Regions from separate parts of the Erwinia sp. AnSW2-5 genome, predicted to be linked through region 1. Evidence: predicted binding sites of a transcription regulator. Region 1 holds the regulator's gene; each other region holds the start of a gene.
The links. Region 1 encodes CRP, which controls carbon source genes, mostly activating them, when cyclic AMP is high. Its sites were predicted from a motif close to ATGTGANNNNNNTCACAT; they were not measured.
Positions count from the first base shown of each region.

Region 2: a site for CRP is predicted at 1,141-1,158, ahead of ACFL9S_RS19935 (nucleoside-specific channel-forming protein Tsx). Genes of this name have one in related genera too.
Region 3: a site for CRP is predicted at 1,709-1,726, ahead of glpT (glycerol-3-phosphate transporter). Genes of this name have one in related genera too.

Region 1 covers NZ_JBJGXA010000001.1:335,069-338,335, forward strand. Annotated here, with positions in the region: gene ACFL9S_RS01445 (YccS/YhfK family putative transporter) at 1-1,572, opposite strand, end outside; gene crp (cAMP-activated global transcriptional regulator CRP) at 1,631-2,263, opposite strand; gene ACFL9S_RS01455 (OsmC family protein) at 2,633-3,040, shown strand; gene ACFL9S_RS01460 (LysR substrate-binding domain-containing protein) at 3,042-3,267, opposite strand, start outside.
Region 2 covers NZ_JBJGXA010000034.1:23,006-26,272, reverse strand. Annotated here, with positions in the region: gene ACFL9S_RS19940 (DUF4056 domain-containing protein) at 1-949, shown strand, start outside; gene ACFL9S_RS19935 (nucleoside-specific channel-forming protein Tsx) at 1,360-2,226, shown strand; gene speG (spermidine N1-acetyltransferase) at 2,330-2,896, shown strand; gene ACFL9S_RS19925 (hypothetical protein) at 2,940-3,267, opposite strand, start outside.
Region 3 covers NZ_JBJGXA010000017.1:22,566-25,832, reverse strand. Annotated here, with positions in the region: gene glpQ (glycerophosphodiester phosphodiesterase) at 1-127, opposite strand, end outside; gene glpT (glycerol-3-phosphate transporter) at 141-1,487, opposite strand; gene ACFL9S_RS13960 (DUF1456 family protein) at 1,849-2,322, opposite strand; gene metR (HTH-type transcriptional regulator MetR) at 2,443-3,267, opposite strand, start outside.

The DNA of each region.
Region 1 (3,267 bases):
ATAGGTCTCCAGCGCATCGTGCGCATTCTGGCGCATCAACCCACTCTGCCACTGTGGCCACAGCCAAATCATGCCGCCAAAGGCAATCAGACAGCCCATTAGCGTGTCCATTAAGCGAGGCAGCAGGAACTGCGCACCGTTTAGCGACAGCAGTTGCAGCGTATACACCGCCGTGACGGTGAATCCCACGGTGGCCCAGCCATAAAACTTACGGATAAACAGGTAGCTCACCAGGGTGATCAGCAACATCACCAGCAGCACCCAGGATTCCGGGGCATGTAAACCGAGTGTGGCAGCGGCAATCGCCAGCCCGGCCAGCGTTCCCAGCGCCCTGTGCTGGATACGGACGCGGGTAGCGCTGTAGCCGTTGAGGCTGACAAACATCACCGTCATCAGGATCCAGTAAGGTTTCGGCAGATTGAAGAACAGGGCCAGCGAACTGGCAAAGGTCAGCATCACGGCGAAGCGTGCGGCGGTACGCAGGGCAGAGGACTTCAGCGACAGATAGCTTTTCAACGCAGGGAACAGCGGCAGGCGGCGCTGGCGGTCAGCCATCAGGTCGCGACGGTACAGCGGATGCTGGGTGCGTAGCACGCGGGCGATGCGGCTGAAGTGGTAGTAACAGAAGTTACCGACCGGATTATCGGGGTGCTGACGGGAGATTTTCTCCAGTGCCTGAAGCTGTTTTTCCATCGTGAAACGTTCAGGGAAGCGGTGGTAGAGGATATCGTCAGCCAGTACCCGCAGGCGGGTGGCAATCGTCTGCGCATTCCAGCGGATCACCGCCTCGGCGTGGCTCTGCTCCACCAGCTTTTGCACTTCCTCCGGCTGGTGCAGGCTAACGGCAATATGCTCCTGCAAATCCAGTGCGACCTGAAATGCACGCGTCAGACGCTGATAATGGCTGTCGCGACTGGCGGCCAGCATATGCATCTGCTGGTAACAGGTGTTAATCAGGTCGACGGCTTTCTGCTGGCGGACCAGCAGCGGCGGCAGGGCGGTTTGGGGATCGGTCAGCTGGGTTAACAGGCTGTATTTCGCTTCGCAATAATCAGCCAGTTCATGATAGAGCAGGCTGAGGGTTTCGCGCATCGGCTGCTCTTTCCACAGCCAGAACCAGAACCAGTTAAATGCGCCATACCAGACGGTGCCGAGAATAAACAGCAGCGGTGGCTGCCACATGGGCATGCGCCCGGCCAGGCTGAGTGTGAAGATAGCGGCAATCAACGATGCCGGAAGCAGGCGCGCGTGCAGCGGGCTGATCTCACCAGTCACGCCAAGCAAGAGTGCCATGACCAGCAGGATCACGGGCAGTGGCACCGCTTCGGCCCCGGCGTACTGAATCAAAAAGCTACTGAAGGCAAACAGGCAACCGCCGACGATCAGGCGTTTAAAGAAGCGTTTGTGCGGGGTATCAAGGCCGGCATTATTACAACAGGCGGGGACTAATGAGAACAGCAGGCCATTTTGCAGGTTGCCCAGCATCCAGCCGATCGCCACGGGTAAACAGAGCACCAGCGTTTGCCTGAGTGCGTAGTTAACTTCCGGGTGATAGATAATTCTCCGCCACATGAGCCACACCAAATAAAAAACGGCGCGACTGAGGGTCGCGCCGTGGGTTCAGAGCCGGTTAACGAGTGCCGTAAACAACAATGGTTTTACCATGTGCGGAGATCAGGTTCTGATCTTCCAGCATTTTCAGAATACGACCCACCGTTTCGCGGGAGCAGCCGACGATCTGGCCGATCTCCTGACGGGTGATTTTGATCTGCATTCCATCCGGGTGCGTCATGGCATCCGGTTGTTTTGCCAGATTCAGCAACGTCTGGGCAATGCGTCCGGTCACATCAAGGAAAGCTAAATTGCCCACTTTCTCTGATGTCACTTGCAGGCGACGCGCCATCTGTGAAGACAGGCGCATCAGAATGTCAGGATTCACCTGAATCAACTGACGGAATTTTTTGTAGGAAATTTCAGCCACTTCACAGGCTGTTTTCGCACGTACCCACGCACTACGCTCCTGACCTTCTTCAAACAGGCCCAGTTCGCCAATGAAGTCGCCCTGATTGAGGTAGGAGAGGATCATCTCTTTGCCTTCTTCATCCTTGATTAACACCGCTACCGATCCTTTAACGATGTAATAGAGGGTTTCCGCCTTCTCACCCTGATGAATCAGAGTGCTTTTGGATGGATATTTGTGAATATGGCAATGTGACAGGAACCATTCGAGTGTAGGGTCTGTTTGCGGTTTGCCGAGAACCATTCGCTGTTATCCTCTGTTGTAATCGTGCCTAAATATACCCTGAATTCTGCGTCCTTCAGAGGCGTTGCCGCTGAACTGAAACACGAAATATTTGTGGGTATCAGGGTATGTATCCCTGCAAGGCGTTGAAATATTCAAGCGTTCCCATAGGAAAATTATACGGGCCTCTGTTAAGAGCATGGCTCGTGCTGTCGTCCCGTTTTTACCGTGCATTGTTATGCCAGTAAAATATTGCAGCTTCGTTTGTAGCACAGCTTTACAAGACTGTCTTCTGTTGTCTCGCTTCAGCATAGTTCTAAAACGGCAGCGTTGCCGTTTTTGTTAGTGCAGCGTACTCTGCGGTAACTGAATCAATGAGAGGATTTTGTGATGCAAGCACGCGTTAAGTGGGTTGAAGGGATGACGTTTTTGGGCGAATCCTCATCCGGCCATCAGGTTTTGATGGATGGTAATGCCGGGGATAAAGCGCCCAGCCCGATGGAAATGGTGCTGATGGCGGCTGGGGGATGCAGTGCTATTGATGTGGTGTCTATTCTGCAGAAAGGCCGCCACGATGTTGCTGATTGTGAAGTCAAACTGACCTCGGAACGTCGTGAAGAGGCACCGCGAATTTTCACCCATATTAACCTGCACTTTATTGTCAGTGGCAAAGCGCTGGGCGATAAAGCGGTGTCACGTGCGGTCGATCTCTCTGCTGAGAAATATTGCTCGGTGGCGATCATGCTGGGGAACGCAGTGAAAATTAGCCACAGCTTTGAGGTTATCGACCTCGCCTGATTCAGGTGAGCTGCTTGCATGCCTGACGGATTAGCATCAGCAAGCGCTGCGCGCTGGCGGTGAGTGGAGATTGCTTTGGCCACACAGCGGCATAGTGCAGTGAAGGGAGCGCCGGGATGGCGAGTGCCCGCAGTGTGGAATTAAACCGGATCAACAGCGGGTGTGGCAGCAACATAAGATAGTTTGCCTGCTGCACCAGCTGTAACCCGTGCGAGAGTGAATGCGTA
Region 2 (3,267 bases), on a different contig from region 1:
TAAGTTTTTAGGTATTTCTGTTCCCTTTTTTCAGTTAAGTAATGTTGTCGATCCTGATAACACGGGAAAGCACCACTATAACGACAGTTGGAAAAGCACCTTAACGACGCTGATGGGAATGAACAGTGAGCATGACGGCATTATCTATACACGACGGGGCGGATTTATTGACCTCGCCCATGTGCGTGATACCGCAGACAACACGCTATGGCTGTTCAGTCAGATTTGGCCTGCGCTGGGTCGTGCTACCACGATAAAGATGAGCAATGAACTCGGGCAACGCATTATCCGGCTACGGCAGTTTTCGCCCCCTGAAAACACGCTGGCGCGTTACAACCTGAGTGTCAGGCTGGCGGCTTACCTCGCCTTCCAGCTTGCAGCCTGGCATGAGGTCGCTCAGTGGTATGGCTTCCAGTCAGTGCCCGGCTATCCTGAAACCGTTTCCGCCTTTTCACCGGAAGATCTCTATTCCAATCTGCTCGGTGCGCGCATTGCTACAGATATACTTAATTCTGGCGGTGCATCAACCTTGCAGCAGTATCAACATTCGATGGCACAAATGCTCCCGCAGGCACTTGTACAGTTACAGGCCGTCGGCCCGCAAGCTACCCGCTTCCACTTTGATATGCTGGATGGTGCGTGGTGGAACAGTCACTGCCGCCTGCCAGACAAATTCCTGGTACGCCTGCGCAACTACAGCGTCAGCAACCAGCGCCAACCTTCACGCCCCGCAGATAATGTGCCTGAACTGTGGCTGACTTTACCCGACCATTTTGACCATCATCCCCTGTCGCAATTTGCGCGGATGGAAATCTGGAGGGGTGACAATATGGCCAACCTGCCATCACCACTGTTGATGTATAGCTACGATGATTTTGCCGTTCTGGCGCAACAGGCTGAAAAAAACGATCGCCATATGCTGGCAAAAATTGGCAGCCAGTGTGATTGAAAACCCCCTGTCCAGCACGCTGCAACATAAGTAATTCTTATAAATAACAGCAAGAAGAAGAACGCCGCATTGACCTGAAAATGTGCCGATGTTCTCCGCACCTCTGCCATTCCTTACAGGCAACCGTTTCCCCTTGTCACAAATGGCCCAAAATCGCATTACGCGAAAAGTTCCCTTCATACGGCACTTTAATGTGACGCCAATCACACTTTAACTGAATTAAAATGAAACTGAATTTGACAAGTGTGAGCAATCTCTATTTCCTAATGCACTGATAGCGGCACACTGCCGCAGTATTCATGGCGGGTGTTTTTGTTGCAGTCACAAGCACCCATTTGTCGCCCGTAGATAACTTGACCCCACCAGCGCGCTGGCTGCCGAGCAGGGTCTCAGAGCATGTGGTAATAATAATGAAATATAAAATTATGATGGCTGGCGCACTGGCAGCACTTTCCTGGACCCATGTTTCCATCGCTGAAACCAACAGCTCAGAATATGTTTCTGACTGGTGGCATCAGAGCGTGAACGTGGTGGGAAGCTATCACACCCGCTTCGGGCCGCAGCTGAACAATGACGTCTATCTGGAATATGAAGCGTTTGCGAAAAAGGACTGGTTCGATTTCTACGGCTACATCGACGTGCCTAAAGTCTTCGGCGTGGGTAACGGTAACGATGTCGGCGCATGGGATGATGGTTCTCCGTTCTTTATGGAGATCGAACCGCGCTTCTCTATTGATAAACTGACCGGCACCAACCTTGGTTTTGGTCCATTCAAAGAGTGGTATTTCGCCAACAACTATATCTACGATATGGGCGACAACAAGGCGAGCCGTCAGAATACCTGGTATATGGGTCTGGGCACCGACATCGACACCCACTCTGATGTAGGCCTGTCATTGAATGTGTATGCCAAGTATCAGTGGGAAAACTACGGTGCAGCCAATGAAGACAGCTGGGACGGCTACCGCTTCAAGGTGAAATATTTCGTTCCGCTGACCCAGCTTTGGGGCGGCAACCTGACCTATATCGGCTTTACCAACTTTGACTGGGGTTCTGACCTCGCCGATAAAGCCGGCCCGTCACGCACCAGTAACTCTATCGCCTCCAGCCATATTCTTTCTCTGGGCTACGACCACTGGCACTACTCTGTTGTGGCACGTTACTTCCACAACGGTGGCCAGTGGAATGACGGCACCGAGCTGAACTTCGGTAAAGGTAATTTTAACGTGAAATCAGACGGTTTCGGTTACTACCTGGTTGTCGGTTATAACTTCTGATAATCCGCAATACTGATATAACGCGCCGACGGGCGCGTTTTTTTTGCCTGTAATAAACCGCTATACTCCTCCGGCAATATTGCTTCTGCTAAAAGGAATTTTTATGTCTGCAAAGTCTGTTGATCACAGCGTGAAACTACGTCCACTGGAGCGCGAAGACCTGCGGTTCGTCCATCAGTTGGATAACAATGCCAGCGTGATGCGCTACTGGTTTGAAGAGCCGTATGAGGCGTTTGTTGAGCTGTCCGATCTTTACGACAAGCATATCCACGATCAGAGCGAACGTCGGTTTGTGGTTGAACACGATGGAAGTAACGCAGGACTGGTTGAACTGGTGGAGATTAATCATATCCACCGTCGTGCCGAATTTCAGATTATTATTGCCCCCAGCCATCAGGGAAAAGGGCTGGCCAGTAAGGCGGCGAAACTGGCGATGGATTACGGATTTTCGGTGCTTAATCTCTACAAACTATACCTGATCGTCGATAAAGAGAACGAAAAGGCCATCCATATTTATCGTAAGCTGGGCTTTGAAATTGAAGGCGAGCTGATCCACGAATTCTTTATCAACGGCGAATATCGCAACACCATCCGCATGTGCATTTTCCAGCATCAATATCTGGAAAAATTCAAACCCGCGCAGGGCATGGTCAAAACCACCGCGCAGTAAAACAACAACGGCAGGTGGGATAACCCGACCTGCCGTTGTTCGTTTAGCCGCCGCGCGCGCCGACCGGGTTCATGATGGTCTGCAAGCGTTCCGGTTCAATCTTGTACATGCCCCCGTAGAACGGGTCAACCACCAGCCAGCCAGGGAAGCCGAGCAGCGGGATGTTGCCCAGCAGATACCACAGGTTCGGGCTCTCTTTTAGCGGCAGCGTTTGCGGCACATAGCCTGCCCGCTCCAGCATCACCAGATACTTTTTCTTGCCGAAGTAGTTGCCGTTAGACTTCTTGAGCGTCACGGTTTTTGGCGTATAGCCTTCAGCTACCGCTTTACCCGTCTCATCCTGCACCACAAACTTCACCCCTGGGGGCTGG
Region 3 (3,267 bases), on a different contig from region 1:
CGGGCAGGCTGTGTTCCGGCAGATAACCGCTGGCCCCACGATGCGCAATCACGACAGGTGAAGAACTCGCGGCTGTCGCCGCGAGAGAGGTGGTGAGAAGTAAGGTAGCGATAACGTTTTTCAACATAATGTTCCCTTAATCAGAGTGCGTTCAGACCCTGTTTATGTTTCTTCTCGCTGATCATGGTCATGATCAGCAGGATGACTGCCAGCACACAGCCGCCAATCATAATGATAAAACCGCCGTCCCAGCCGAAGTAATCGACGGTATAACCCACGATGGCACTGGCAGCAACGGACCCGCCGAGGTAGCCAAACAGACCGGTAAAGCCTGCCGCAGTTCCCGCCGCTTTCTTCGGTGCCAGTTCAAGGGCATGCAGTCCAATCAGCATCACCGGGCCATAAATCAGGAAGCCGATGATCATCATACAGGCCATGTCCATGCCAGGATTGCCTGCCGGGTTCATCCAGTACACCACGGTTGCAATGGTCACCAGGATCATAAAGAACACCCCGGTGGCACCACGGTTACCTTTAAAGACTTTATCCGACATCCAGCCGCACAGCAGCGTACCCGGGATACCTGCGTACTCGTAGAAGAAGTAGGCCCACGATGATTTATCCAGTGTGAAGTGTTTCACTTCTTTCAGGTAAGTCGGTGACCAGTCGAGGATGCCGTAGCGCAGCAGATAAACAAATACGTTAGCCAGCGCGATGTACCACAGCAGTTTGTTAGGCAGGATGTACTGCATAAAAATCTGCTTCGCCGTCAGCTCTTCTTCATGCTTCTCATCGTAGTTCGGCGGATAATCGTTTTTGTACTCCTCAATCGGCGGCAGACCGCACGACTGTGGCGTGTCACGCATCAGCGCGAAGGCAATGATGGCGATAAGAATGGCACCAAAAGCAGGCATATACAGCGCCGCTTTCCAGTCGTTAAACCAGGCCATACCGAGCAGGAACAGCAGCGGAGGAATACCCCCTCCGACGTTGTGCGCACAGTTCCAGACGGAAACGATGCCGCCACGTTCTTTCTGCGACCACCAGTGAACCATCGTACGCCCGCACGGCGGCCAGCCCATGCCCTGGAACCATCCGCACAGGAACAGCAGAACAAACATCACCATAATGCTGGACGTCGCCCACGGGACAAAGCCCATAAACAGCATCACGGCAGCGGCCAGGATCAACCCGGCAGGCAAGAAGACGCGAGGGTTAGAGCGGTCAGAGACCGAGCCCATGATGAATTTTGAAAAACCGTAAGCGATAGAGATACCGGACAGCGCAAAACCCAGATCGCCACGCGAGAAGCCCTGTTCAATCAGATAGGGCATCGCCAGGGCGAAGTTTTTACGCACCAGATAGTAGGCAGCATAACCGAAGAAGATCCCCAGAAAAATTTGCCAGCGTAGTTTGCGATAGAGCGGGTCAATGCGGCTGTCATCAACGCGAGGTTGATGCGCTGCAGGTTTGAAAAAACGTAACATTGTGGCCTCCCATGGCTCGAAAGACTGACATTCACTTTCGAATGATCAGTTAAAAAAAATATTTCTCTGTCACAGCCGTATCAGGTGTTCTATTCCGCGCATAGCGTAGTCGTTATCAGAACAAGTGACTGTGAAGAAGGGCGCAAATGTTACAGTTTTATGACGAAATGGCTATGGCTGTATCACAATATGGTGATTTATTTTCGTTGTGGAACTATAAACTGTGATTATAGTCACATTTGTAAGCCTGAATGATGAGGGTGGTTTCGTTTCGTGAGTGATTTTGTTCTAAAAGGAAGGTGGCGGTGGGAGGAAGCAGAGATTAACGCCAGCAGGTGGCGTTAATCAGTCAGTCGGTCGCTTACGCTTTCTTCACCGGACGGATTTTCATCGTCAGGCCTTTGAGGAAGTTGCGCAAAATTTGATCGCCGCATTCGCGGTAATTTTTATGACCCGGTTTACGGAAGATCGCCCCAATTTCTGACTGTCCTACCGCGAAATCGGCGCTTTTCAGCAGTTCCAGAATGTCGGTGGTTTTCAGATCGAAGGCCACACGCAGTTTCTTCATCAGGATGTTGTTAGTCATCTTGCGTTCGATGGACGGCGCAGGCGCGTCTTCACTTTTGCCACGGCGTTCAAAAATCAAACCATTCAGAAAGTAACCCATGATGACATCGGGGCAGGGGCGATAGCCGGCTTCATCCTCTTTTTTCAGGAAGCTGTGCACTTCGGCTTCTGTTACTTCGCTCTCTGCCAGCGCCAGAATGCTCACAACTTTAGCATCGCTTAAATTCAGCATGTAACGCACGCTGCGCAGGACATCGTTATTGGTCATAGGGACTCTCTGTAGTGAAACAATTGCAGTGAGTGCAGTATAACCCGTCGCCCTTCAGGCTGCATCTGCGTTAGCGCCCCGCGCTGACCTGCGGTCAGCGTGCAACGCCGCTGCGCGTATTCAGGGATGGCTGACGGAAGGATGTGGCACACCAGGACGGGACGCATCACGTACCCGAGGCAGATGATCGCAGGCGTGCTGGCGGGCGGAACGAATAAAGGCTTCTACCACGGGCTGACGCTGTTCACCGTCGCGCACTGCCGCATACAGGCGGCTCCACAGACCCTCTCCCAGCGTTTTTGTCACCACCAGTCCCTGATGCTCAAAACTCTCCACGACCCAGTGTGGCAACGCAGCAATCCCCATTTGTGCCGACACCATCTGAATCAGCAGCAGCGTGTTATCCACGCTTTTCAGCGTTGGGCTGACATCGGCAGGCTGTAAGAAATGACGCCAGATATCCAGGCGCTGGCGCTGAACCGGATAAATCATCAACACCTCACTGGCCAGATCTTCTGGTGAGATATGCGCCTTTTGTGCCAGCGGGTGATCCGGTGCCAGCACCAGGCGGACTTCGAAATCAAACATCGGTGAATAAAACAGTCCACTGCGCGGCAGAATATCGGAGGTCAGCACCACATCCAGCTCTCCCTGTTGCAGGGCGGGCTGCGGGTCAAACGTCATCCCCGATTTGAAATCCATCACCACCTGCGGCCAGCTCTTACGGAAGTTGTTCAGCGCCGGGGTCAGCCACTGGATACAGCTGTGGCATTCAATCGCAATGCGTAACGTTGTCTGGTGAGGTTCATGGCAGGCCTGCAAGGCCTGTTGGATTTGCGGCAGCACCTGTTCCGCCAGCTGCAGCAAAATTTCTCCCTGCGGCGTGAAACGCAGCGGCTGGCTTTTACGCACAAACAGACGGAAACCCAGACGTTGCTCCAGGTC